4 regions of the Kitasatospora sp. NPDC088861 genome follow, and region 2 is predicted to be linked to each of the others. Evidence: riboswitches for the same ligand, from Rfam matches in the RefSeq annotation. Region 2 holds a riboswitch; each other region holds the start of a gene.
The links. A riboswitch is a leader RNA that binds a small molecule or an ion and turns the genes downstream of it on or off. The one in region 2 is predicted to bind cyclic di-AMP.
Positions count from the first base shown of each region.

Region 1: another riboswitch for cyclic di-AMP. It lies ahead of ACIP37_RS08805 (NlpC/P60 family protein); the one in region 2 lies ahead of ACIP37_RS36315 (transglycosylase family protein).
Region 3: another riboswitch for cyclic di-AMP. It lies ahead of ACIP37_RS03770 (M23 family metallopeptidase); the one in region 2 lies ahead of ACIP37_RS36315 (transglycosylase family protein).
Region 4: another riboswitch for cyclic di-AMP. It lies ahead of ACIP37_RS10150 (hypothetical protein); the one in region 2 lies ahead of ACIP37_RS36315 (transglycosylase family protein).

Region 1 is NZ_JBIVJF010000003.1:454,161-461,007, reverse strand. It holds gene ACIP37_RS08810 (NlpC/P60 family protein) at 41-1,087, opposite strand; gene ACIP37_RS08805 (NlpC/P60 family protein) at 1,315-2,460, opposite strand; cyclic di-AMP (ydaO/yuaA leader) riboswitch at 2,471-2,620, opposite strand; gene ACIP37_RS08800 (NlpC/P60 family protein) at 2,958-3,992, opposite strand; gene ACIP37_RS08795 (NYN domain-containing protein) at 4,193-5,554, opposite strand; gene ACIP37_RS08790 (hypothetical protein) at 5,824-6,087, opposite strand; gene ACIP37_RS08785 (rhomboid family intramembrane serine protease) at 6,289-6,847, shown strand, end outside.
Region 2 is NZ_JBIVJF010000046.1:5,804-12,650, forward strand. It holds partial or broken gene ACIP37_RS36300 (DUF501 domain-containing protein) at 1-514, opposite strand, end outside; gene ACIP37_RS36305 (septum formation initiator family protein) at 486-998, opposite strand; gene eno (phosphopyruvate hydratase) at 1,205-2,491, opposite strand; gene ACIP37_RS36315 (transglycosylase family protein) at 2,759-3,676, opposite strand; cyclic di-AMP (ydaO/yuaA leader) riboswitch at 3,682-3,849, opposite strand; gene ACIP37_RS36320 (cytochrome P450) at 4,060-5,355, opposite strand; gene ACIP37_RS36325 (SDR family NAD(P)-dependent oxidoreductase) at 5,631-6,056, shown strand; gene ACIP37_RS36330 (MazG family protein) at 6,074-6,847, opposite strand, start outside.
Region 3 is NZ_JBIVJF010000001.1:843,100-849,946, reverse strand. It holds gene ACIP37_RS03785 (sensor domain-containing protein) at 1-203, opposite strand, end outside; gene ACIP37_RS03780 (GNAT family N-acetyltransferase) at 382-954, opposite strand; gene ACIP37_RS03775 (hypothetical protein) at 997-1,959, shown strand; gene ACIP37_RS03770 (M23 family metallopeptidase) at 2,073-2,906, opposite strand; cyclic di-AMP (ydaO/yuaA leader) riboswitch at 2,919-3,077, opposite strand; gene ACIP37_RS03765 (alpha/beta fold hydrolase) at 3,423-4,250, shown strand; gene ACIP37_RS03760 (TetR-like C-terminal domain-containing protein) at 4,326-4,895, shown strand; gene ACIP37_RS03755 (PP2C family protein-serine/threonine phosphatase) at 5,080-6,246, shown strand; gene ACIP37_RS03750 (SpoIIE family protein phosphatase) at 6,329-6,847, shown strand, end outside.
Region 4 is NZ_JBIVJF010000004.1:212,113-218,959, forward strand. It holds gene ACIP37_RS10145 (hypothetical protein) at 1-300, shown strand, start outside; gene ACIP37_RS10150 (hypothetical protein) at 320-1,672, opposite strand; cyclic di-AMP (ydaO/yuaA leader) riboswitch at 1,675-1,841, opposite strand; gene ACIP37_RS10155 (esterase/lipase family protein) at 2,076-3,413, opposite strand; gene ACIP37_RS10160 (MoaF-related domain-containing protein) at 3,623-3,952, shown strand; gene ACIP37_RS10165 (alpha/beta hydrolase-fold protein) at 4,046-5,188, opposite strand; gene ACIP37_RS10170 (TetR family transcriptional regulator) at 5,393-6,013, opposite strand; gene ACIP37_RS10175 (SDR family oxidoreductase) at 6,156-6,847, shown strand, end outside.

The sequences.
Region 1 (6,847 bases), on a different contig from region 2:
TCTATCGGGTGGGGGGCGTCGGGGTCGGACGGTGCCGGGCTCAGAGCCGGACCACCCCCGCGACCGGCATCGCGTTGACGCTCTCGTAGCGGACCTTGGCGCCCGGGTAGGGGGCGTGCACGATCACCCCGCCGCCGGCGTACATCCCGACGTGGTGCATGTCCCGGTAGAAGATCACCAGGTCTCCCGGCCGCGCTTCGGAGAGGCTGACCCGCTGCCCGGCGTACGCCTGGGCCTGCGAGGTGCGCGGCAGGGTCACTCCGGCCTGCCGCCAGCTGTAGTACATCAGACCGGAGCAGTCGAAGGCGCGGGGCCCGGTGGATCCGTAGAGGTAGGGCGAGCCGATCATCCGCACCGCGGCCGCCAGCGCGGCCGCCCCGCGCTCGGAGGCGGGCGGGGCCGTGCCGAGGTCCAGCCGGTCGGTGCCCCGGGTGGCGCGCTGCTCGGCCTCCCGGGCGTCCTGGGCGGCCATCCGGGCCCGCTCGGCGACGCCCAGGCTGTTGAGGAGCCGCTGGGCCTCGGTGAGCCGCTGCTGGATCTGCTGCTTGCTGTCGGCGAGCGAGCGGCGGGCCTGGTCGAGTTCGGCGAGCTTGCCGGCGGTCTCGGTGCGGCGCTGGTCGAGCCGGCGCTGGCGGGTGGCCAGTTCGTGCAGGGTCTCCTGCTGCCGCTCGGCGGCCTGGTCGAGGGTGCGGGCCCGGGACAGGTAGCCCTCCGGGTCGGTGGAGAGCATCAGCTGGACGGTCTGGGCCATGCCGCCGCCGCGGTACTCGGCGCCGGCCACGGTGGCGAGGTCGCCGCGCAACTGGTTGAGCTGGTCCTGGGCGACGGCGATCTCGCCCTGGAGGACGGTCGTCTCGCCCTGGAGCCGCTGCTGCGCCTCCTGGGCGGCGTTGTACTTCTCGGACGCCTGCTCGGCCTCGCCGTAGAGCTGCTCCACCTGCGCCTTGACGTCCTTGCGGGTGGGCGTGTCCGGCGCGGCGGGGGCGGCCTGGGCGCTGCCGCCCGTCGTCACACCCAGGGCGGTGGCGGCGGCCGCGGTCAGCACCAGCGCACGGGCGAGCAGTTGGGAACGACGGTGCACGGGCATGGCGGCAGCGGCTCCGATCCGGCGGTGGGGCCCCGCCGCCGCCCCAACGCGGGCGGCCCTGGAAGCGGAGTCCGGTGGCAGACGTTAGCGAGTCCGGGCAACCGAGTCCAAACCCCTGCCAACCCGAATATTTGACCCGCAATCGGACATCAGTCCGAGACGCCGGAAAAGCCGCAGGCCCGGCCTTCCGTGGTGGAAGGCCGGGCCTGGGAGGGCCTGAGCGGGGATCAGACCCGCACGATGGAGGTCAGCGGCATGTTGCCGACGGCCTCGTAGCGGACCGACGCGCCCGGCTTGGGCGCGTGCAGCACCTGGCCGTTGCCCGCGTAGATGCCGACGTGGTGGGCGTCCCCGTAGAAGATCAGCAGGTCGCCGGGCTGGGCCTGGGAGAGGTCGGTGCCGATCCGGGTACCGGCGTGGGCCTGCTCCTGCGAGGTGCGCGGCAGCGAGACGTCGACCTGGTTGAACGCCCAGACCATCAGGCCCGAGCAGTCGAAGGAGCCGGGGCCGGAGGCGCCGTAGACGTACGGGCTGCCGATCTTGGAGGCGGCGATGGACAGCGCCGCGGCGCCGCGCGAGCTGCCGGCGCTCGGCTTGGTGACCGGCGCGGCGGGGGCCTGCGACGCGCTCAGGTCGGTGCGGCTGTTGTCGCGGGAGGAGCGGTCGGCGGCCTGCTGGGCCGCCGCCTGCTGCTGGGCGGCCTTCGCCGCGGCGTCGGCCTTCGCCTTGGCGTCGGCGGCGGCCTTCTCCTCGGCCGCGCGGATCGCCTGGCGCTCCTGCTCGGACAGGGTGTTGAAGAGGTCCTGCGCGGCCTTGAGCTTGCCCTGGACCTCGTCCTTGGCGCTCTTCAGCTGCTGGGTGGTGGTCTCCATCTCGGCGAGCTTGCCCTGGGCCTCGGAGCGCACCTGGTCGAGCTTGCGCTGCTCGTCCTGGAGCTGCTTGAGCTGGCCCTTCTGGGTGCCGCCGGCCTGGTTCAGCGTGTCGGCCTGGCTCAGGAAGGTGTCCGGGCTGGCGGAGAACATCAGCTGGACGGTCTGGGATATGCCGCCGTTGCGGTACTGCTCGCCGGCGATCTCGGCCAGGCCGCCCTGGAGGTCGGTCACCTGTCCCTGCTGCCGCGCCACCTGGTCCTGCAGGTCGGTGACCTGCTTCTGCAGCTGCTGCTGCTTCTCCTGGGCGGCGTTGAGCTTCTCGGTCGCGACCTCGGCCTGGTCGTTGAGCTGGTCGACCTGCTCCTTGACCTGGTCCTTGGTCGGCTGCGGGTCGGCGTGGGCGCCGGACTGCGCGGACAGCGCGACGGCCGCCGCGGCGAAGCCGGTCAGGATCGAGACCCGGGTGCGACTGGCGGGCTTGGGACGACGATGGGACGCCACGAAGGCGGACTCCTTCTTCCTACGCCGTCTACCGGGTGAGCTGACGGGTTCGGGCCGGAAGCGTGCCCTACGACGCCTCACGGCCGTTCCACCGGCCGACCTGGCGCCGATTCACCCCGGAGGAACGTGGTTCCCCGGCTCCGTTCGACAGCACCCCCGACTGCTGGGCTCCCCGTCGGGCAGGCACTGGGCCCGCCCCGCTGCGTCACGAACTCGACGGAAACCACCGCCGCCACCCTGGCTGGGCGATCGGGAGTGCGGTGGTTCGGGGCACGACCCTAGTAACTGAACCGTGATCCGTTCAAATCCTTGTCAGAAAAAAGACGGAAGAAGACCAAAGTTCTTTTGTGAATATGACACATAGTGATCACCGCCGTACGTAAAGCTGATCACTCTTCATCGGGGAGTCACGCTGCGGACAAAACCCGAACGCCACCCCCGGTCCGAGGGTGGCGTGGATCACAGGCCCGGACGGGCCCTTCGGGCGTGTCGGGACGTCAGACCCGGCGGATCGTGTTGATCTGCATCGCGTCGACCTTCATCACCTTCACCACGTCACCGGTGTGCGGCGCGTGCACCACCATGCCGTTGCCGATGTACATCCCGACGTGGTGCCGGTCGGGGCCGTAGATGACCAGGTCGCCCGGCTGGGCCTGGTCCAGCGAGACCCTGGTGCCGACGTTGCCCTGCTCCTGCGAGGTGCGCGGCAGCGAGACGCCGGCCTGGCCGTACGCCCAGACCATCAGGCCCGAGCAGTCGAAGGTGGTCGAGCCGGTGGCGCCCCACACGTACGGCGAGCCCTGCTTGCTCATCGCCTTGGCCACGGCCACGCCCGCGTAGCCGCCGGCCTGCGGGAGGCTGCCGAGGTCGGCACGGTCGCTGCCGCGCGAGGCGCGGTCGTCCTGCTGCTGCTGGGCCCGCAGCGCGGCGCGGTCGGAGGCGCTGAGCGAGTTCAGCAGGTCCTGCGCGGCCTTCAGCTTCTGGTTGACGTCCGTCTTGGCCTGGTTCAGGTCCTTGGTGGTGGAGTCGAGCGAGGCCAGGACGGCGGCGGCCTCGGACTTCTCCTGGTCCAGCCGGCGCTGCTGGTCCAGCAGTCCCTTGAGCGCCTCCGACTCGCTGGCGCTGGCCTGCTGGGCGCTGGACGCCTTCTCCAGGTAGCCCGACGGGTCCGAGGAGAGCATCAGCTGGACGGACGGGTCGATGCCGCCGGTGCGGTACTGCTCGCCCGCCACGCCGGCCAGGCCGGTCTGGAGCTGGGTCATCTCGTCCTGGCTGCGGGCCACCTTGTCCTGCAGCTGGTCGGACTGCTTGCGGAGCTGGTCGGCCCGCTCCTTGGCGCCGTTGTACTTCTCCGCCGCCTGCTCCTGGTCCTGCTGGAGCTGGTCGATCTGCGCCTTGACGTCGGTCTTGCTCGGCTGGGGCGCGGCGTGCGCGGCGACCTGCGCGGAGAGGGCGACCGCGGTCGCCGCGGCAGCGGTGAGCACGGAGACCCGGGCGCGGCTCGGCTGCTTGGGACGGCGGTGGGAGGCCAAGGGAATTGCTCCTTCTTCCATCGGCCTCACCCGATCAGGTGAGAATCCGGAAAATAGGTTTGACGCCACACCCTAGGGAAGATCCACGGGTTTTGCCACTCCCCCGAAGGCGTGAACTCCACTTCCCCCGCAGGCTTCACTGGATGTGCACACCGCCGCAAACCGGGCGCTGACCAGGCCTCATCCCGCCGCGGCAGCCGTCAGGGCCGCGCCAGCCGGTTCAGCAGCAGAACGGAAGCCACGGGGCGCGCGCCGGCCTTCCGCACGCCCTCCGCGACCTCCCGGTCGGTGGACACCACCACCACCGGACGACCCTGCGGCTCGGCCCGCACCAGACGGCGGATCAGCTCGTCCGCGGTCTCGCCGGTCCGGCTGAACCGCACCCGCACCCCGCGCGGTGGCGCCATGATCACCGGAACGTCCAGGTCCTGCCCGTCGAACACGCAGGTGACCTCCGCCTGCGTGCGCTGGGCCAGCATCGCCAGCCCGCCCAGCAGCCGGATCCGCTGCTGCTCCAGCGGCAGCGTCGGATAGCCCGTCTTGGTCACGTTGTAGCCGTCCACCACCAGGTGCACCTGCGGGATCGCCAGCAGCTGGTCCAGCAGCGCCGGATCGTCGTCGGCCAGACCGCGCCGGGCCACGTCGTGCGGCGAGGCCGCACCCGGCACCACCGCCTCCACCAGGTCCCCCGGCCGGATCTGGGAGACCGGCAGCGCCAGCTCCCGCTGGAGCCCCTGCGCCGACTGCAGCACCGTGTCCAGCAGCAGCCGCAGCCGCATGTCCTCGACGCTGCGGCCCTCGCGGGCCGACCGGCGGCCCTGCTCGGCCGCCGTCTCCAGCTCGCCGACCCGGTGCCGCAGCCGCCGTGCCTCGGACTCCGCGGCGCCACGCTCGGCGGCCGCCTGCGCCCTCGCGGCCTCCAGCTCGGCGGTCAGCCGCCTGGTCTCGGCCTGCGCCCGGCGGGTGTCGCTCTCCAGCGAGCGCACCTTCTTCCGCAGCGACTCGGCCTCCCGGCGGACGTCCTCGGACTCCGCGCGCTGCCGCTCCAGGTCCGCCCGGGCGGCGGACCGCAGCTCGGCGAGCTCCGCCTGCAACTTCTCCGCCAGCCGGGTGGCCTCGGCGGCCGCGCCCTCGGCGCCGGCCCGCTCGGCCTCCTCCCCGGCCTCGGCCACCAGCCGGCTCCAGCCGGCCGACCGCACCAGGTAGGCGGCGGCCGCGACGTCCATCGGATCGGCGGCGCCCGGAACGCTGCCCGACTCCAACGCCTTCACCAGGTCCGGCTGGCCCAGCCTCAGCCGCTCCGCTATCCGCACCCGGAACGCCGGCTCCGACTCCAGCGCCGCGGCCAGCGCCGTGGCCGCGTACTTGGCCCGCCGGGCCGGGGTGAACTTGACGTACTGGCGCAGGCTCTGCGGCAGCTCGCCAGGCGGCAGCCCGCCGAGCGCGTCCGAGGCCAGGCCGACCACGCGCCGGCGCACGCCCTCGGGCAGCGGCCGGTCCAGCTTCTCGGCACCACGCTCCGGCGCCACCTCGCCGGAACCCGCCGCCCCGCCGGGGCCCACCGACTCATCGGAACCCGCCGCCCCGCCGACGGCCGCGGGCTCGGACGGAGCCGCGTCGGCGGCCCGCGCCTGCACGGCCGCAGCGGGCTGAAGCCCCTGCGCTTCGGCGGGCTCCCTCGCTGCGTCCACCACGTCCTCGGCTCCGATCCTGGTCCTACGGGGTCACGGCCCGCGGCCGCCGCCCTGTCGTCACGCTCCGTGCGTCCTGTCTGTATTGTCCCAGCGCGGCGGGCAGGCGCGCCGCGCACCCGCCCCCGCGCCGTCGGGCGTCAGCCCTGGTCGGCGGAGGCCTCCGCGTTCTCGGCGCCCGGACGGGCCACCAGCTCGACCTGGTCCACGGCGTTGCACCAGCGGCAGCGCACCGACTCGATCGTCTCGCTCAGCACCTCGGTATCCTCGACCTTGGACTCGCCGGCCAGGTCGAAGTGCAGGAACTCGGTGACCCGCGCGGTGCGGGTCACGTCGAAGCGGGTGAGGTTTCCGCACAGGGTGCAGCGCCAGCGCGTCTCGGCGGTCAGGGCGGGGACGGTCATCGGGGGTCCTCTCGGGTGGTCCCTGGGTGGGCTAGGCGCTCCCCCCGGAGCCCCGGCGTCGGCGGCGGGAGGCGGGATTGCCCGCCCCAAGCCTATTGCCTGAGGCAACCATCCCGGCCACCAGTCAGGAGAACGAGCGGGCTAGTCCACCTGCCGTACAAGGCCGTGTCACACGCCCGACACGGAGGGATGCTTGGCCGCATGGCACTGACGGCCCCCGGGCACACCGACGCGCGGGGCGAGCACCCGTCCGTGCCCGCCCCGGCGGTCACCTACGCCCTGATCGCGGTCAACACCCTGGTGTTCCTGCTGGGCCCGGCCGCCGGGCTCAACCCGCTGTACGGCACCGGCCAGTCCCGGCTCTGCGCGGAGCAGCGGTACGAGCAGCGCTGGGGCGTCATCCCCGCCGAGGTGCTGGCCGGCCGCCCGCTGACCGCCGAGCAGCTGGCCCAGGCCCCCGACCCGGCCCCGGGCTGCCCGGCCGCGCCCACCCCGGGCAAGCACCCGGCGCTGTCCGTCCTCACCGGGCTCTTCGTGCACGCCGGCTGGCTGCACCTGCTGGGCAACCTGCTCTTCCTCCACGTCTTCGGCCCCACCGTCGAACGGCGGCTGGGCCGGGCCCGGTTCGCCGTCTTCTACCTGGCCGCCGGCAGCCTGGCCACGTACGGCTTCGCCCTCGCCGAGGCGCACTCCCCGGGCTCCACCCGGGTGCTGATCGGCGCCTCCGGCGCGATCTCCGCCGTCCTCGGCGCCTACCTGC
Region 2 (6,847 bases):
GGGAGACGCAGGGGCCCTTGGCCCACCAGTCCTCCAGCAGGCCGATCGCCTCGTCGCCGAGCGGGTTGACGCCCTCGCCGGCCGCCAGCGAGTGGCCGACCAGCACGTGCAGGCACTTCACCCGGTCCGGCATGCCACCGGCGCTCGGGAAGCCCTCCAGCACCTCGATGGCATCGCGCCGGGCGATGTAGTCCTCGTGCGCCTTCTGGTAGGCGGCGGCCAGCTCCGGGTCCTCGGCGAGCCTGGCGGTCTGCTCCTTCATCACGCCGTCCGCCTCCAGGGTGCCGATCAGCGAGGCGGCCTTGGGGCAGGTCAGGTAGTACAGCGTCGGGAACGGCGTGCCGTCCGGCAGTCGGGGGGCCGTCTCCACGACGTCCGGGTTGCCGCAGGGGCAGCGGTGCGCCACGCCGCGCAGGCCGCGCGGCACCCGGCCGAGCTGGGCGGCGATGGCGGCGACGTCGGCGTCGGAGACGGCGGGGTGGTTCTCAGTGGTCATGGGGGGAGGTGTCTCCAGCGGGGGACGGTGGGAGCGGACGGGGGGAGGCGGGGGCCGGGACGGCGGCGTCGGTGGTGTCGGCGGCGTCGACCGAGTCCCAGATGCTGGCGTACCAGGGCTTGGCGGCCCGCGCCGAGCCGCCTGGCGCGCCGTCGGAGGCGGCCGGGGCGGCGCCGGCAGCGACACCGGAGGCGGACGCCGAGGGCCGGGCGGCGGCCGGACCGGCCGGATCCACCGCGATGTACGGGGTCTCCCCCGGCATCGCGTAGTGCAGCCGGACACGGGCCTGCGCCTTGACGTACTCGGGGTCCTGCCAGCGGGCCTTCTCCCGGCGCAGCTGCTCGACCTGCTGGCGGGAGCGGTCGGCCTTCGCCTGCTGGGCGGAGATCTCGGCGCGCTGGGAGATGAACTGCCGCGTCGGGTAGGCGAGGATCGCCACCAGCGAGCAGAGCACCAGGACGAGGACGGTCGCCCGGCTCGTGAAGCGAGGCCGGGCCGCCAAGCCCGGGATCCTCCAGCCTGCCATCTCCCGTTCCCCTCCTGGTCGCGACGGTGCCCCGCCGTCCACCCTACGGGGTGAACGGCGGGGCACCGGTCAGGCGTGCTCACCGGTCGGCGGAGCGACCGTGCTCGCTGCTCCGAGGAGCGGCTGAGCCTGCTGCTCCGCGGAGCGGCCGTGCTTGCTACTCCGCGGAGCGGCTGTGCTGGCTATTCCGCAGAGCGGAAGCGCGGGAAGGCGCCGCGGCCGGCGTACTCGGCGGCGTCGTCGAGGATCTCCTCGATGCGCAGCAGCTGGTTGTACTTGGCGACGCGCTCGGAGCGGGCCGGGGCACCGGTCTTGATCTGGCCGCAGTTGGTGGCGACGGCCAGGTCGGCGATGGTGACGTCCTCGGTCTCGCCGGAGCGGTGCGACATCATGCAGCGGTAGCCGTTGCGCTGGGCCAGCTCGACGGCGTCCAGGGTCTCGGTCAGCGAGCCGATCTGGTTCACCTTCACCAGCAGCGCGTTGGCGGTGCCGGTCTCGATGCCCCTGGCCAGGCGGGCCGGGTTGGTGACGAACAGGTCGTCGCCGACCAGCTGGACCTTGTCGCCCAGCTTGACGGTCATGGCCTTCCAGCCGTCCCAGTCCGACTCGTCCAGCGGGTCCTCGATGGAGACCAGCGGGTAGGCGTCGACCAGCTCGGCGTAGTACTCGATGAGCTCGGCGGCGGAGATGGCCTTGCCCTCGAACTGGTAGGCGCCGTCCTCGTAGAACTCGGACGCGGCGACGTCCAGGGCGAGCGCGATGTCACGGCCGGGCACGTAGCCGGCCTTCTGGATGGCCTCGGTGATGAGGTCCAGGGCCTCGCGGTTGCTGTCCAGGTTCGGCGCGAAGCCGCCCTCGTCGCCGAGGCCGGTGGACAGGCCGCGCTCCTTCAGCACGCCCTTGAGGGTGTGGTAGACCTCGACGCCCCAGCGGACGGCCTCGGAGAAGGACTCCGCGCCGATCGGGGCGATCATGAACTCCTGGATGTCGACGTTGGAGTCCGCGTGCGAACCGCCGTTGAGGATGTTCATCATCGGAACGGGCAGCACGTGCGCGTTCGGGCCGCCCAGGTAGCGGAACAGCGGCAGGTCGCTGGCCTCGGAGGCGGCGTGCGCCACGGCCAGCGAGACGCCCAGGATCGCGTTGGCGCCGAGCGAGGACTTGTCCGGGGTGGCGTCCAGGTCGAGCATGGCCTGGTCGATCAGGCGCTGCTCGGTGGCGTCGTAGCCGACCAGCTCCGGGCCGATCTGCTCGATGACGGCCAGGACGGCCTTCTCCACGCCCTTGCCGAAGTAGCGGTTCTTGTCACCGTCGCGCAGCTCGAGCGCCTCGAAGGCGCCGGTGGAGGCACCCGACGGGACAGCGGCACGGCCGGTGCTGCCGTCGTCGAGGCCGACCTCGACCTCGACCGTGGGGTTGCCACGCGAGTCGAGGATCTCACGGGCTACGACGACATCGATGGACGGCACGAGGCATCTCCTTGCGGAAGCAGGGTCCGGCTGACGTTGGGTGCTGCCGGCGGGACGATTGCGGAGTCGTTACGACCAGAGCCTAACCGCCCCGGCCCCCGGGGCCGCGCTGGCCTCGGTCCCGTCTCAGCGTGTGGCCCGGCTACCCACCAGTAGTTCACCTGCTTGCCCGATCGAAGCGGGCGAATACGGGGGAATGCGGGCGAAGGGGGACAGGTCCCGTCCCCCTTCGCCCGCAGGGCGCGGGCCGTTCAGGGCCCGGGCCGCTCAGCCGAGGTGCAGCACCTGGCCGGGCATGATCAGGTTGGGGTTGCCGCCGACGGTGCCGCGGTTGCCGTCGTACACCGACTGCCAGCCGCCGGACACGCCCTGGGCGGCGGCGATCGTCGACAGCGTGTCGCCGGCCCGGACGGTGTAGTCGTGACCGCCCTGCGCGGCGGCGGGCTGCGCGGCCGGGGCGGACTGCGCGGGCTGCGCGGCGCGGGGCGCGTACTGCGGCTGGGCGGCGGGCTGGCCCGCGTACTGCTGGTAGACGCTCTGGTGGCTGGTCCAGTACCAGGCGCCGTTGTTCTGGTACCAGTACACCTTCGCGTCGGCGTCCCAGCCGGCCTTGCCGGAGAAGCCCTGGGTCTGCGGCTGCGTCTGCTGCGGGGCCTGCTGGACGGGCTGCTGGGCGGCCGGCTTCGGGGCGGCCTGCTTGACCGGCTGCTGGGCAGGCTTCGGGGCCTGCGCCTGCTGGGTCGGCTTGGCGGCGGACTGCTTGGCGGGCTTGGCGTCCGTGGAGGTGTCCACGGAGGCCGGGGCGCCGCCCTTGCTCAGGCCGGCCTTCTGGGAGCAGACCGGCCAGGCGCCCGGGCCCTGCGAGGCCAGCACCTTCTCGGCGACCGAGATCTGCTGCGCCTTGCTGGCCTGGTTGGCCTGCGGGGCGTAGGAGGTGCCGCCGTACGCCTTCCAGGTGCTGGGCGTGAACTGCAGGCCGCCGGAGAAGCCGTTGCCGGTGTTGATGCTCCAGTTGCCGCCGCTCTCGCACTGGGCGACGGCGTCCCAGGTGGAGGCCGGGGCGGCGGAGGCGCCGGTGGCGGTGAGGAGCGGCATCGCGAGTCCGACGCCGGCCACACCGGCGACGGCGATGGCCTTCTCGGTCTGGGTGCGACGGCGGTGGCGGCCGGTTCCAACGAACAGCATGAAGAGGTCCCTCTCCGCACGCCTGCGAGGTGAGCTGTCGGGTTCGGACCGGGAGGTGGCCCGGCCGCCGAAAGCGGAAACGATTCCGCTCGGGCGGCTTCACCCCAAGCCGTCGGGGAACGGCAACAAACCTGGTTCCCCCGCCCCTGCCCAGGGTCTGGTCGGTTTCCCGTGACGCGGCGGGCAGGATTCGGCGTTCCGCGCACGAGGTCCGCAGCTGCGAACTCCAGGGAGAGTAGACAGATCATCAGACCAATAACAAGCTCATATCACCGATATCACACACAAATTACGGCGCGTGGTCAATCGCCTACCAACGGCGGCGGTATGTCCGGATTAATGCGGGTTCAGGCCCGGCTCCACGAACCGCCGGAGACATGCCGTCAGCGTGTCGGGGCGTCGGTCGGCGCGACCGGCGGCGCGTGCGGAGAGCGGGTCTCCGGAGTGAATTCGACCGGGAGTTCCCGCAGGCCACGCATGATCAGGCCGCCCCTCCAGCGCAGGTTCTCCGGGTTTTCCGCGAGCCGCAGGTCCGGCAGCCGGGAAAGCAGCGTGGCCAGTGCGCTCCGCCCCTCCAGGCGGGCCAGCGGGGCGCCGATGCAGTAGTGGATCCCGTGGCCGAAACCCAGGTGCGGATTGTCCGTGCGGGCCAGGTCCAGGGTGTTCTCGTCCGCAAACCTGGCCGGATCGCGATCCGCCGCGGCCAGCACCACCAGCACCGGATCGCCCACCGGGATGTCCACCCCGCCGATCGACAGCGGCCGCGTCGCGAAACGCCACGTCGCCATCTCCACCGGCCCGTCGTAGCGCAGGAGTTCCTCGATCCCGGTCTCCAGCAGCGCCGTCTCGCCGCGCACCACCGACTCCTGCAGCAGCCTGCGCTGCTCCGGGTTGCGCAGCAGCGCGTACGTGCCGTTGCCGATCAGGTTGACGGTCGTCTCGAACCCCGCGAACAGGAGGATGAACGCCATCGCGGCGGCCTCGTTCTCGTTCAGGTGCTCGCCGTGGTCGCTCGCCCGGATCAGGCCCGAGATCAAGTCATCACCCGGATCCGCCCGCTTGCGGTGGATCAGCTCCAGCAGGTACGCCCGCATCCGCTTCACCGCCCGCCCCACGCCGCCGCGTTGGCCGCCGCCGTGCCGGATCATCATCCCGGCCCAGTCCCGGAAGTCGTCCTGGTCCTCGGCCGGCACGCCCAGCAGGTCGCAGATCGCGTAGATGGGGAGCGGGAACGCGAACTCGTGGATCAGGTCCGCCGAACCGCGCTGCGCGAAGCCGTCGATCAGCCGGTCCGTGAGCTGCTGCACCCGCGGCTCGAACTCCGCCACCCGGCGCGGCGTGAACGCCTTCGACACCAGCCGGCGCAGCCGGGTGTGGTCCGGCGGGTCGATGTTCAGCAGATGCGTCATCAAGTCCGCCTGGCGTTCCCCCGGAATTCCCACCCGCCCGGTGCGGTGCGCCTGCTCGCTGTGGTGTGCCGGGTTCTTCGACAGCCGGCCGTCCGCCAGCGCCTGCCGAGCGTCCGCGTAGCGGGTCACCAGCCAGGCCTCCACCCCACTCGGCAGCGTCGTGCGGTGCACCGGGGCGTGCTCGCGCAACCAGGCGTAGGCGGGGTACGGATCGGTGGCGAACTCCCAGGTGAAGAGCTGCGGGGCGGCGGGATCGGGCTGCACTGGCATGCGTCGACCGTATCCGGTGGGTCGGGGCCGCACCGCCTCCGGCGGACGCGACCGGCGGGGCCGGATCGTCGACACCCGGCGGACGGCCCGCCAACGCTCCGTGGACGCCCCGTGGACGGTCCGTGGACAGCTCTTGGACAGCTCTTGGCCGGGTGGCGGGCGTGACCCTGGTCACCTGAGGGGTAATCCCTGTTGCGGAGGGTCAGGACCTGCCTACGATCCTCCGCAGAAATCGTGGGCGCCGGTGCGGTGTCGCCCACAGGGAGGAGCAGACCATGCGGGTCAGCGGGGCAGTCGTCGTCATCGCGGTACTCGACGGCGGATCGGGAGCCGAGCTCGCCCGCCGGTTCGCCGCCGCCGGCGCCGCCGGAGTGCTGATCGCCGACCAGCGTGCGGGCGTCGCCGAGGACCTCGCCACCGAACTCGACCGGCCGGGCTGCCCCGTCGTCGGCGTCGGCGGCGACATCCGCCGCCCCAGCGACGTCGCCGCCCTCGTCGACACCGCCGAGAAGCACCTCGGCCCCATCGACCTGTTCTGCGTCGCCGGCCCCGACGGCGAGCGGATCGTCTCGCTCGCCGAACTGCCCGCCCGCCTCGACCTCGAACGCCTCGCCGAACTCCTCGCCCTCGTCGGCGAGGCCATCGGCGAAGTCGTCCCCCGGCAGCGGCGGCCGATCGAGAACACCGCCACGGCCGCCTGAGGCCCTGCCCGGGCCCGCTACTCGCCGACCGGCCCGAGGCCCTCGGCCGCGCGCACCGCGTCCCGGTAACCGCGCGCGGCCGAGCGCAGCGCCGCGTCCACGTCCACCCCGGCGTCGTGCGCCCGCTGCGCCACCGCCAGCAGCAGCCGGCCCGCCGACTGCGCCGTCAGCTCCGCCGGCAGCGCGTACGGCTCGTCCGGCACGCCCGCGAAGCCCGCCCGGCGCACCCGCGACACCAGCTTCGCCGCGTACGCCAGCGACGGCAGCCCGGCCGGCACGCCGTCCAGCACCGACTCCCGGTCCGCCTTCTCGGCCGCCTTCAGCTGCTCCCAGTTCGCCTCCACCTCGGCGGCGCCCTCCGCCTCGACGTCCCCGAACACGTGTGGGTGCCGGTACATCAGCTTCTCGACGATGTCACCGGCCACGTCGTCGATCGAGAACGCCTCCGCCGGGTGCTCCTCGGCGATCCGGGAGTGGAAGAACACCTGGAGCAGCACGTCGCCCAACTCCTCGCGCAGCGTCTCCCGGTCCCCCTCCTCGATCGCCTCGACCAGCTCGTACGCCTCCTCGACCAGGTACTTCACCAGGCTCTCGTGCGTCTGCTCGGCGTCCCACGGGCAACCGCCCGGCGAGCGCAGCCGGTCCATCACCGACACCAGGTCCAGCAGCCGCGCCCCCGGCAGGTCGTACGACCCCGGCAGCACCTCGATCTCCGGCACCTCACCGGCGTGCTCCACCGCCAGCCGCGCCAGCGCGTCCGTCAGCCCCGGATCCCCGTCCGGGCTGCCCAG
Region 3 (6,847 bases), on a different contig from region 2:
ACGATCGAGACGGAGAAGCCGATGACCGACAGCGGCAGGCCGGTGAGCGTGTAGCCGATCTCGCGGTAGTAGTGCCCGGAGAACGGCGCCCGCCAGACGGCCGGCGGCTCCTCGGTCCGGTGGGCCCGAGCGGGACGCGGGTCGTCGCCGTAACCACCGAGGACGTCCCACTCGCGGTCCTGCGTGCTTCGGCTGATGCTCATGTCCCGGCCCCGGTCCCTCGTTCTCGACTGCTGATGGCATCAGTCTGGTCGAACGGCGGGCCGGGGAGGATCCGGAGGCCTGGCGGATCGGGGGTGGGGTTAACCCCCCGGGCCTGACCCGGCAGGCCTGCCCCCAGGTCCGCGTCGGACGTCCACGTCGGACGTCCACGCCGGGCCGTCAGCCGGTCGCGCCGCTCCACTCGTCGGCGAGCAGCGAGTACAGGTACGAGTCGGACCAGGCGCCACCCTTGTAGAGGTCGTGCCGGACCCGCCCCTCCAACTGGAACCCGAGCCGGAGGAGCACCTTGGCCGAGGCGCCGTTGTCCACGTCGACCCGGGCCGCCAGCCGGTGCACGCCGAGGGCCTCGAAGGAGAGCTCGCAGAGCAGGCCGGCGATCTCGCCCGCGTAGCCGCGGCCCCAGACGTCGCGGCCCAGCACGTAGCCGAGGTGGGCGGAGCGGTGCTTGCCGAGGGTGAGGGAGGCGTGGGCGATCGGCACGGCGTCCACCGGGTCCTCGGCGTCGTCGCGCCGGGTGACGGCCAGCCGGTAGGTGTCCCGTTCCGGCGCCATCGCCTCCTCCAGGTAGAGCTCGATCTGGTCGGCGCAGGTTTCACGGTCGCGCGGCTCGAAGGGGAGGTAGCGGGTGACCTCCGGGTCGCTGAACAGCCCGTACAGCGCGTCCACGTCGCCGGCGGTGTGGTGATACTCGCGGATGGCCAGCCGGGGGCCGGTGAGTCGTACGGGGACCATGGCAGCCGACCCTACCCCCGGCCAGCGGTTACCGTTCGAGCTATGAACGACGAAGACCTGCGGCTCGCCCCGCGCACCAGGGCCTCCGACCTGCTCGCCTGGGCGGCGGAAGAGGACCGCGCCCCGGTGGCCGAAGCGCCGCTGCGCGCGGTGCTGGCCCTGCTGGAGCTGGGCGAGGGCAGGATGCACGACGGCTGGCCCGAACTGACCTCGAACGCGGTGGAGCACCTGCTGTACGAGCGGCTCTACCTGTACGTCCAACCCGAACCGGAGGCGGACCCGCTGGCGTACGGCGCCGCCGTCCGGCTGCTGACCGACCACCAGCGGGCCGCCAAGCGGCTCAACGCCAAGCGCCAGGAGCGGCTGCACGCCGAGGCCGAGTGGCAGGGCGAGGTCGCGGCCGGGCTGCTGCGCCGCGCCGACCTGGTGACCTGGCCCCGGCTGTACGCGCTGCTGCTGCACGCGTACGGGGCGGACGTCGCGGATCCGGAGGCGGTGCGGGAGTGGCTGACCGGCTTCCGGGAGCTGGCGCAGGAGGAGCGGCTGGCCGTGTTCGCCGCACTGGCGCAGACCGGCTGGCTGGACGAGGTGGACGAGCAGGGCTGGAGCCCGACCCGGGTGATCTCGGTCGGCATGGCCACCGACGGCGCGCGCCGGCTGCTGGAGCAGGGCCTGATGCGGCGCAGCTACCGCAACCTGGCCGAGCTGACCGCGCTGGGCCGGCCGATGCCGGACGAACTGGCCGGGGACTTCGGGGCGTTCGAGGAGGCGGCGGTGGAGGCCGCGCTCGACCTGTACGGGGAGTGGACGGTGCCCGGGCTGCCGCGACTGCTGGTGGAGGAGTTCCCGGACCTCGCGCCGGAGCCGGGGCAGGAGGAGATCGACGCGTACCTGGCCGGGCTGGCGCAGGAGGAGTTCGACGCCCGCCTGGAGGGGCTGGCGGGGCCGGCGCAGGAGGAGTTCGACGCGCACCCGGCGGAGCCGGCAGACCCGGCGCAGGAGTGACGCGGCGAAGCCCCGGCCGCGGTGCCTTCTGGTTCCGGCGGCCGGGGCTTCGCGGGTGCGTCAGGGGTTGAGGCCGCGCTTCTGGTTCCGGCGGCCGGGGCTTCGCGGGTGCGTCAGGGGTTGAGGCCGCGCTGCTGGAACCAGGTCTCCGGGTCGACGGGGGCGCCGCCACCGGGGCGGACCTCCACGTGCAGGTGCGCGCCGGTGACGTTGCCGGTGGCGCCGACCTTGCCGATCTGCTGGCCGGAGCCGACCTTGCCGGAGCCCTTGATGATCGAGGAGAGGTGGCAGTACCAGATCTCGGTGCCGTCGGGCAGGGTCTCGACGATCCGGTAGCCGTACGAGCCGGACCAGCCGGCCGAGGTGATGGTGCCCTGGCCGACCGCGTAGACGGGGGTCCCGGTGTCCGCGGCGAAGTCCAGGCCGGTGTGCAGGTGGGCCCAGTAGCGGGCGCTCTGGCCGTAGTGGGCGGTGAGGTGGTAGTCGCGCACCGGCAGGGTGAGGGCGGCGGCCTTGGCCCGCTCGGCCTCCTCGGCGGCCCGCTTGGCCTCGGCCTCCTTCGCGGCGGCCTTGGCCTCCGCCTCCTTCGCGGCCTGGACGCGGGCGTCCTCCTCGGCGGCGGTGCGCTGGCTGTCGGCCTGCAGCTGGATGCGGGCGGCGAGCGCGAGGCCGGGGTCGGCGGAGAGGGCGACCGGGGTCTCGTCCGGGGTCTCGATGGCGGGGGCGGCGGCCGGGGTGGCGGAGGCGAAGCCGGTGGCGCCCAGGGTGGCGGCGACGGCGGTGACGCCGAGCAGCGGGGAGGCCCCACGGACCTGACGCGGCATCCGGTGCCGGTTGGTCTCGGCCTCCGGGCCCGCGTACTCGGGGCCGTCCGGGCCGGGGTGGTCGAGGAGCCGGGTACCTGCTGCGAGGCCGGCCGGGTGTGCCGGAGTGTGCGTCGACGCCACGGAGGCGCGCTCCTTTCCTTCCTTCGCGCCTACCGGGTTAGCTGACGGGTTCGGAGCAGGAAGGTCTCCTACGGCCGGGCCGGAGCCCCGCCGATTCACCCCAAGGAACGTGGTTCCCCGGCTCCCTGACCTGCCCGGAGGCCGGTCGGCGGGATTAGGCGACGGCGCACGGTGCCGTCTGGGTACGGCGTTGACGACCGCGCTGCGTTATCAAACGTTAATCCTAGGAGGCCCTGATTCCAAGCCGTTCGCCCGGGACGACCGGAGACAGGCGGGGCACTCCGGGGCACGACGGGCGTTTTGTTCCCCTTGGACACCCCTGCACCCCCTTGAGCACCGTTGACGCCACCTCACGTGATCGGACGTCAACGAACGACCCTTCATCCGCGCACCCCCCGCCGGCCTCCCCCGCTCCGCAGGGCGCGAGGGCTTGACGGCTAAGGCTATTAGCCTTAGCTTTATGGCTATCGGCGGCAGCACCGAAGCCCCGCACCGGCAACCCTCCGGAGGCCCACCATGAACGCCACCAGCGCCCCCACCACCCAGTACCTCGACGTCACCGGCGGCCGCCTCGCCTACGACGACACCCGACAGGGCGACGGCGCCCCCGTCGTGCTGCTCCCCGGAATGCTCGACACCCGCGCCGCCTACCGGCACCTCCGCCCGCTGCTGGCCGCCGCCGGCCGCCGGGTCATCACCATGGACCTGCGCGGCTTCGGGGAATCCTCGATCATCTGGGACGACTACTCCCCCGCCGCCATCGCCACCGACGTCCTCGCCCTGCTCGACCACCTCGGCATCGACCGCGCCGTCCTGGTCGGCAACTCCTACACCGGCGCGACGGTCGTCAAGGCCGCCGGCGACGCCCCCGAGCGGGTCGCCGGCATCGCCCTGATCGACGCCTTCATCGAGAACCCCCCGCCCGGCGCCCTCATGCGCGGCGCCCTCCGCGTCATGGGCTTCCTGACCGTCCACTCGCCCGCCTTCTGGGGCCTCTACCACCGCAAGCTGGCCTACCCGGGCGCCAAGCCCGCCGACTTCGACCCGTACGTGGCCGGACTCGTCGCCGCCATGCGCACCCCCGGCCGCAAGACCGCCACCCGCGGACACGTCAGCGGGGACTCCGCGCCCGTCGGCTGGACCGCGGCCGTGCGCTGCCCCTCGCTCGTCATCATGGGCAGCAAGGACCCCGACTTCCCCGAGCCGGAAGCCGTCGCCGACCGGCAGGCCATCGCGCTCAACGCGCGGAAGGTCATGATCGACGGATCCGGGCACTACCCGATGGCCGACAACCCGCAGGCCACCGCCGACGCCCTGCTGCCCTTCCTCGCCGAACTCGCCTGAGCCCCGCCCGCCCACGTCAGCCCCGCCACGCCACGCCACGCCACGTACGCCTTCCACCGACGGAGAGCCCACACCATGCCCCGAGTAGGACTCACCCCCGAGCAGGTCGTCGACCACGCCATCGCCCTCATCGACGAGCAGGGCGCCGACGCCCTCACCCTGGCCGCCGTCGCCGCCCGGGCCGGGGTCGCCACCCCGTCGCTGTACAAGCACGTCAGCGGCGGCCTCGCCGAACTGCGGCGGCTCATCGCCGTCCGGGTCACCGAGGAACTCGCCGACCGGCTCGCCGAGGCCGCCGTCGGCCGCAGCGGCGACGACGCCGTCGACACCGTCCTGCGCGCCTACCACGCGTACGCCACCGAGTACCCGCACCGCTACAACGCCCTCCCGCAGGCCCCGCAGCCGGACGACGACCTCACCCGCGCGGCCGGACGGCTCGTCGGGGTGATCATCGCCGTCCTGCGGGAGTACGGCCTCGACGGCGCGGAGGCGATCCACGCCGCCCGCACCGTCCGCTCCGTCGCCCACGGCTTCGCCTCCCTCTCCATCGGCGGCGGCTTCCAGCTCGCCGAAGACCTGGCCACCACCCAGAGCCGCCTCATCACCCTCCTCACCACCGGGCTCCGCACCTGGCCCACCCCCTGAGACGCCGACCACCGCACCGGCCGCGGCACGACCCACCCGGTCTCCCACGACGACGGAACGGCCGGCGCACCGGGTGAGGCGTGCGCGAGAAGTCGGACCCGCCGACTTCCCGTGCGGCGGGCAGGCAGCGGGCCTGGGGGTGGTAGGGCCGGACGGGTTAGTGTGGCCGGGCTGACTGGTGGTCATGACAGGGACCGCCGACCCCTTGGCGGAGGTCCACGTGCCCGCACCGATAGCGAGGGCGCGGCGGTGGTACCTGCGGCTGCTGGACGGGAACGCCCGGGCCGCGCGGTACGCGCTGGGGGTGCTGCTCGGGGTGACCGCGGTGCTGAGCGTGCTGCCGATCGTGCTGCCGTACAGCTGGCCGCCGTCGGCGCTGGTGCTGCCGCTGGTGGTCGGCGGGCTGCTGTTGCGACGCGGGCAGCTGCTGGTGCTGGTGTGCGCGGCGCTGGCCGGCGGGGTGCTGGGGGCGGTGGTGCGGGATCCGCTCGGGGTGCGGATCGGGGTGACGCTGGTACTGGCCGCGACCGCGGTGACGGTGCTGGCCGCGAACCGGTTCCGGCACCGGCTGGGTCTGCGCGGGACCCAGGGCGATTCGATGCTGCTGGAGCTGGCCGAGCACACCCGGACGCTGGCCCGGCTTCCGGAGCGGCTGCTCGACTGGCACTTCGACAGTGCGCTGGCGCCGGCCGGCGACACCTCGTTCTCGGGTGACTTCCTGCTGTGCGCACACCGCCCCGAGGAGGATCTGCTGGAGCTGCTGCTGGTGGACGTGTCGGGCAAGGGCAGCCGGGCGGCGGCCCGCTCGACGCACCTGTCGGGCGCGTTCGCGATGCTGCTGGGGCGGGTGCCGCCGGAGGCGTTCCTGCCGGCGGCCAACGACCACCTGGTGCGGATGGGCTGGGAGGACGACTTCGCGACGGCGGTGCACCTCGCGCTGCGCCCGGCGACGGGCGACTACCTGCTGTTCAACGCAGGCCATCCGGCGCCCGCGCAGTTCCGCCGGGCGGACGGCGGCGGCTGGGCGCGGTCGGGGCACGGCGGCCCGGCGCTGGGGCTGGTGTCGGGCGCGCTGTATCCGGCGGTGTCGGGGCGGCTGCGGCGGGGCGATTCGCTGCTGCTGTTCAGTGACGGCCTGGTGGAGGTGCCGGGTCGGGATCTGGACGAGGGGGTGGGTCGGCTGCTGGCGGCGGCCGAGCCCGTGGTGCGGCCGTGGCGGACGCAGCAGCAGCTCACCCGGGGTGCGGCGGAGCGGCTGGTCCGGACGGTGGCACGGGACGCGGCGGACGACCGGACGCTGGTGCTGGTGCGCCGTCTGGGTCACCATTCACCCGCTTCAGCACCCGCTTGAGAAATAAGGTATTAAGAATTAAGTGCCCGTTCGGGCACCCAGAGGGCACCCACCCCCCGAGAGCGGAAAGGCCGGGTATCCGATGGACCTGAGCTCTCCGTGGGTTCCCCCCTCCGAGGACGAGAGCCGGACGCCGCGCAGCAGTCCCACCGCCCGCAGCCCCATGCGCTGCGTGCGCTTACTGCTCGGCTGCACCAGCGCCACCGAACTGCTCGGCACCGTCCTCGCCGAGGGGCCGGGGTGGATCACCGGCGAGGGTTCCGCGCTCTACCTGCTGGATTCCGCCGGGATGCTCCGACTGACCGCCTCGCACGGGCTGCCGGACTGGGCCCACGAGCGCTACAGCACCGTCGATCCGGCCAGTGACCTCCCCGCCGCGATGGCCCTGCGGTTACGCCGCCCCTACCTGCTCAGTCCCGAGCACACCAGCGTCGACTACCCGAACAAGAACGTCGGCATGGGCACCGGCATGGTCGCCGTGATCGCCCTGCCGATGGTCGTCGACGAGCGGCCGGTCGGCGTCCTCGCCCTCGCGCTGGCCCACCGGGGCACCGTCCCCCGCCGCGACCTGGACGTCCTGGAGACCATCGGCGAGGCCTGC
Region 4 (6,847 bases), on a different contig from region 2:
ACCGCCGCACCGTTCACCGTGCTGGTGACGCTGCCTCCCGGGGTCTCCCCAGTGGGCCCGTACTTCCCCGAGGACTGCGAGGTGCGGCTCAACGGCCGGCAGGTGCGCTGTGTCTTCCCGGCCGGACTGCCCCCGCTGCGCAGCGCGACCGCGCTGGTACCGGTGCACCTCTCCCCGGACCTGCGGATCGGCAAGCTCACCGGCGGCTCGGTCGCGGTGCGCGGCGTGGACGACCCGGACGAGGGGAACAACCGGCAGCCGTTCGACATCACGGTGGTCGAGACGGCTCCCGGTTCCTGACCCGGAAGCCCCGAAGGCCCTACCGGTACACGCGGACGTAGTCGGCGGCGAAGGTGATCGGGGCGGTGCCCTGCGGCGCCGGGTGGTACTTCCCCGCGCCGACCGACAGGTTGAGGATCAGGTACGCCGACCAGTTGGCGCCGACGCCCTTGCCGTCCGAGAACACCTTGGCGCCGTTGACGTACCAGTCCACCGAGGTGGCGCCGTAATAGGTGCCGATGGTCACCCACTGGTCCTTCGCGACGGCACCGGCGTCGGTGTAGTACTTGGGGTTGCCGGGGTTGACGTGGTTGGTCAGCTCCAGCAGGTTCGGGTTGTCGGGGTGGTACTCGAAGGAGTCGACCTCCCCGTTGCCGTTCTTCCAGGTCCAGAAGGCCGGCCAGGCGCCGGAGCCGGACGGCAGCTTGACCCGGGTCTCGGCGTAGTCGCCGGTCCTGACCTGGAAGCCCTCGCTGGAGCCCTCGGTGGTCAGGAAGCCGGTGTTCCAGGCCTGCTTGCCGTTCTCCAGCGTGGTGGTGCCGGGCGCAGCGGTGAAGGTGGCGACCCCGTTCGCGACGCTGACGTTGTTCTTGTTCAGCAGGTCGAGCTTGTTGTCGTCCGGGTTGTGGTTTCCGTACTTGTACGCGGTGCTCTTGTCGCCGACCCAGCGCGAGCCCCAGCTGATCGGGCCGTTGAACTCGTCGGACCAGGTCAGCGACTTGCCGGCGACCGGGGATACGGGGGTGCCGGCCGACGGGCTGGCGGTGGCGCTCGGGCTGCTCGGGCTCGGGCTGCTCGTCGGGGTCGGCTTCGCGGTGGGGGGCGCCGTCGGGGTCGGGGCGGGAGTCGGGGTCGGGGCGGGAGTCGGGGTCGGGGCGGGAGTCGGCTTCGTGGTGGGCGTCGGGGTCGGGGGCGGAGTCGGCGCCGGGGTGCTGGAGACCACCAGCTGCTGCGAGGCCAGGTTGTGCCAGGCCCCGCCGAGGTCCTGCCAGAAGCCGAACTGGGTGTACGTCCCGGCCGGCAGGGCGCGTGCGCCGCTGGTGAAGGACAGGCCGCTCGGGCAGATCTGCACATTGGAGGCGTTGCCCGGGAAGTCGAGGTTCGCACCGGCCGCGTTCCGGGCGCCCACGCCGACGGTCTTCGCGGTGAAGCAGGCCGAGGAGTGGAGGGTCAGCGAGGCGGTGGCGGCCTGGTTGGCGACCATGGTCGCCGGGGCGAGCCGGTCCTGGGTGACGGTCGGGGCGGTGGCGGCCTGGGCGCCGGAGACGGCCGGCAGGCCGAGCAGTCCGGCGCCGGTGACGGCGAGCGCTCCGGTGACGGCGAGGGCGGCGTTGCGGCCCCGGTGGGAGGGACGGGCGTGGCGCGGCGCGCGGCGCCGGGCAGGCTGGTGCATGGCAGTGTCCTCTGCGACGCCTGCGAGGTGAGCTGTCGGATTCGGGCTGAGGCAGCCCGGCCGCCGGTGGAAGCGGCTTCACCCCTAGCCACGGCCCGCACGCGGGAGCGTACGGGCCGGGCGCTGACCTTGGTTCCCCCGCTCCCGTCCGCTGTGGTGCTCGGTTGCCGGCCGGCGGGTGGACAGGACTCGGCGTCCCGGCGGCGGGGGTCCGCGAGGGCGGACGACGGTTGCAGGCTAGGCAGGCCGTCCGTGAACGGACAACCTGCTCGGGCCGGTTGTCGCACAGGTCACAGTGGTGTCGATCAACGACGCTGCGTGGTGGATCAGTTGGGACGGATCAGCGGAGCCGTCGAGCTGCCGAACGGCGAATCGGCGAATCGGCGAATCGGCGGTCCACGGGTCAAGCGAGCCAGTTGTCGACCTGGCTCTCGGCCTCCGGTGCCCAGGCGAGTTCCAGGTGGTTGAGGCCGGTGAGCAGCCGGGTGCCGCCGATCGTCGCGATGCCGGTGGTGTCCAGGGCGCTCGCGGTGAACACGATGCCGTCGCTGGGCCCCCGGTTCTCGTTGAGCACGCCCGGGATGTCGGCGGACCCGCCCGCGAGCAGATAGGTGCGCACCGACGCGGGGACGCCCGCCTGTTGCAGCGGCGCGATCAGCGAACCGGCGTCGATCGCCGCCTGGATGCCCTGGCCGGAGGTGTAGAAGCCCTGGCCGCCGTAGTAGGTGGTCCACCAGTCCTGGGCGGTGCCGTCCACCCCGTACCGGCCGTCCCAGCGGGCGAGCAGCTGGCGCTGGCCCGGGTAGCAGTCGTAGCCGCCGGTGGGCAGCACGCCGAGGCAGGGCTGCGCCGTGTAGGTGCCGTAGCAGGTCATGTAGAGGTTCGGGGACGGCGCGTTGGCGGTGCCGCCGCAGGCCGGCCAGCTCGCGAGGTCGAACGACCAGCCGTGCGCGTACACGTAGTCGAGCCCGCCGTTCGGGCCCCCGAGGGTGATCAGGCGGCGCACGTCGCCCGCGTAGGCCCGCCCCCAGGACGGGCGCACCGAGGACACGTACGCCCGGGCGGCGACCTCGCCCTTGCTCCAGGCCACCACGTCCACCTGCGGGACGCCGAGGCGGGCCCGGATCAGCGCGACGGCGTCGCCGACGGCCTGCGCCTGGAGCAGGTTGTCGCCCTGCTTGTGGGCGAAGCCGATGGCGAACACCCGGTGGCCGGTGCCGGCGAGGTACTGGGCGAGGCCGGTGGACGGGCAGGCGGAGGCACCGCAGGTGCCGCTCTCCCCCGGGTGCGCCCAGGCGCGGTCGGCGTTGTCGTTGGCGCCGTGGACCAGCAGCACGGGGGTCGGACGGCTACCGGTGTCCCAGCCGGTCGCCGAGTACAGCAGGAAGCGGCTGGAGGAGGGCTGGCCGGTGCCGCCGAAGTACGTCCGGCGGGCGCCGTCCTGGTCGCCGCGGCCGTCGGCCGGGTACTGCTCGGTGCGGAAGCCGGGGGTGGTGTCGAGGTAGCGCTCGACCTTGGCCCAGCCGTTGCCGGGGGCGGGGAAGGCGGCTTCGAGGGTGAGCGGGGCGGTGGCCGCCTGGGCGGTGGTCTGGGCAGTGACGGTCTGGGCAGCGGTGGGCTGGGCGGGAGTGGGGGTGCCGAGGAGCAGCGCGGCGAGGGTGAGCAGGAGGGCGGACAACGCGGTGGGGGTGCGTCTGACGGCGGTGGGGGTGTGCCGCATGGGGGTGGGGGTGCGTCTCATGGGGGTGGACGGTAGGACCGGCCGCCGGCGGGCGCCCAGGTGCCCGCCGCACACCGCGCCGGCCTGCGCGGTGGCGGCCGGTGCCGTGGCGCACCGTCCACGGGTGCGCCCACCCGGCTCACCGGGTCGGATAAATTGGAGGTCCGACATCTTCCGCAGTGCACAAGACCGCCGTGCACGGCCCCACAGGAACGAGGTACCGCCCCACCATGACCGCGCCCCTGCCCGCCTTCGCCGGCCGCACCTACCTCTTCCGGGCCGACAACGGCGCGGCCTTCCGCAACACCTACTCGGCCGACGGCAGGCGGCTGCGCTGGGAGGGCCTCGGCGAGTCGGCGGGCCAGTGGGAGGACGTGCGGCTGCACGTCGCCGAGGTGGCGCCGGAGATCTACTTCATCAGCTGGACCGAGGAGAGCGGGATCACCGTCAGCCACGTGATGGACCTCGGCCGGCTGACGGTGCGCGCCTTCTGGACGTACGAGGGCGAGGGCGGCCGGGTCGGCGAGCTGCACACCGGGACGCTGGAGCGGGTGGCCTGAGCCTCACCGCTCCCGCGCCCCCTCGCTGTCCGTCGGCTTACTCAGACCGTCTGAGCAGACTGCCTGCTCAGACAGTCTGCTCGGGCGGCCTGCTCAGGCAGCCTGGTTCGGGACCTTGAGGTGCTGGGACATCCACTCCAGCGAGGACGGCAGCAGCGCGCTCCAGGTCTCGAAGTTGTGGCCGCCGTTCTCCAACATGCTGTAGGAGACCTTCATCGGGGACTGCACGGCGTCGACGAAGGCCTCGGTGTCGCGCCGGTAGTCGCCGTCGCCCTTCTTGGTGCCGGCCAGCAGCACGGACACCTTGGGCTGCGGCAGGTTCTTCAACCGCCACATCAGGTTGGCCTCGTCACGACGCTGCTTGCTGCCGCCGAACAGGTCGCCCGTGGTCGGGTCGTCGGCGGCGTCGTAGTAGGCGGAGAGCGCGACGGCGGTCGGAAAGACGTCCGGGTGGCGCATGGCCAGCTTGAGGGCGCAGTAGCCGCCGGTCGAGTTGCCCATGAAGGCCCAGGCCTGCGGGTCGGAGGAGACCCGGAAGCTCGCCTGGATCGCTGAGGGGACGTCCTTGGTGAAGTACGTGTCGGACTGCGCGCCGCCCGGAATGTCCTCGCACTCGGTGTCCTGCGGCAGGGCCGGCGAGGGGCGCATCAGCACCATGACGGTCGGCTGCATGTTGCCGTCCTGGAGCAACTTGAGCGCTGCGCCCGGGTAGTTGAACCGGGTGATCAGGTTCTCGGCGATCCCGGGGAAGCCAGTGCTGACGATCACCGCCGGGAACTGCCGCTGCGCGTACTCCGGTTGGAAGTACTGCGGCGGCAGGAAGACGTACCCCTCGGTGGACAGCCGGCTGGCCGCGCCGTCGATCCGCACCTTGCGGATCTCACCGGACTGGCTGGGCTCGCGGCCCATCGCGCCGCCGCCCTTGACGGAGGCGTGGCCGATCGTCTCCACGAGCAGCCGGCCGGACGCGTCCGCCTTGTTGTGGATCACCACCGGGCCGGTGTCACCGGTGCCCAGCAGGTCGTCCCAACTGCTGTAGAAGGCGAAGTAGTTGTTCGCCACCAGGCCGAGCGCGGCCAGCACCGCGAGCTGGGTGGCGAGCAGGGAGCCGATCCGGCCGAGCACCGCCTGCCAGGTCTGCTTGGCGAGTCTTGGCCACAGCCAGACCGTGCCGGCCGTCATCACGACGGCGATCAATACGGCCAGCGCCAACACCTTGTGGCTCGTCAGACCCATGTCCTACTTGCTCCCACGCCTCGAACTCCCCGCCCCCTCCGTCCAGGACATCCGAGGTGGTCACCCCGGTTCCCCCACCGGGGCGCGCGATCACCCACCCTAACGGGGCCGGGGAGGAGGAACAGGTGACAGATGACAGATAACAGATAACAGATAACGAAATCTGTCAGCTGTTATCTGTCACCTGTACGCGGCCGGGCGGGCTCAGCCCTCCCGCCCGTAGAGCCGCAGCCCCGCCGTGAGTTCGCGCATGCAGCGCGCACCGAGCTCCCGCGGGGAGCCCGGGCCGGCCGTGGGCGCGTCCGAGGCGGCCCACTCCTCCAGCGCGACCCGGATCGCCGCCGTCGCCGCAGCTGCGGCCAGTCGGATCTCCAGCGGGTCGGTGCCGCCCAGGCAACGCTCCGCGAGGACCGCCCGCAGCCGCTCCTCGGAGTCGGCGTGGACGCGCTGCCACGTGCCGTCGAGGCGCGGGTCGCGCAGCAGGCTTCGCGTCCACTCCATCGCCTCGACCGCCTCCTCGTCGGGCGGGGTCAGCGAGGCGACCGCCGAGCGCTCCAGAGCCTCGCGCAGCGGCAGATCGGCCGGGGTCTCGGCGAGCTGGTCGACCCAGCGACGCCCACCGGCCGCCAGCAGCGGCGCGACGGCGTCCTCCTTGACGGAGAAGTACCGGTAGAAGGTGCGCAGCGAGATGCCGGCCGCGAGGGCGATCTCCTCGGCGGTGGTCGCCTCGGCCCCGCGCTCGGCGAAGAGTGCGGCGGCGGTACGGGCGATGTCCAGCCGGGTGGCGTCGCGGCGGCGTTGATTCAGGGTGGGGCGTCCGGTCACAGGGTCAGCGTACGCGGGCCGGTGCCACTGTGGCGCGTTGCGCCGAAGTGACACCCAGAGGACTTATTGGCACGTTATGCCATTAAGGCGTACCGTGCCTCTTGAGGTCGAGAGGCCACGAACGAACGAACGGAGTACCACCATGGAGCGCTTCAGCGGACGGAACGTCCTGATCACCGGCGGCGGCTCTGGCATCGGCCAGGCCACCGTGCACCGGATCCTCGCCGAGGGAGGGAAGGTCGTCGCCGTCGACGTCGACGAGGACGGCCTGAAGGCGACCCTGGACCGCGCGACCGCCGACGGCACCGCGGACCGCCTGGCCATCCAGGTCCTGGACATCTCGGACGAGGCGGCCGTCGTCACCGGCGTCGCGGCGGCGATCACGGACCTCGGCGGGCTGGACGCCCTGGTCAACGCGGCCGGCATCCTCCGCTCCTCGCACACCCACGAGACCAGCCTGGAGTTCTGGAACAAGCTCCTCGCGGTCAACCTGACCGGCACCTTCCTGATGACCCGCGAGGCGCTCCCCTCGCTGCTCGCGGGTGGCAGGGGCGTGGTGGTCAACTTCAGCTCCACCTCGGCGAGCTTCGCCCACCCCTACATGGCCGCGTACGCCGCGACCAAGGGCGGCATCCAGTCCTTCACCCACGCCATCGCCTCCGAGTACGCGAAGCAGGGCCTGCGTGCGGTCTGCGTCGCGCCGGGCAGCATCGACAGCGGCATGACCCACAACCCCGGGCTGCCCGCCGACGCCGACTTCAGCCTGCTCGCCAAGCTCGCCCCGGCCCTCGGCCAGGGCTTCGCGGGTCCGGAGACGGTGGCCGGGGTGATCGC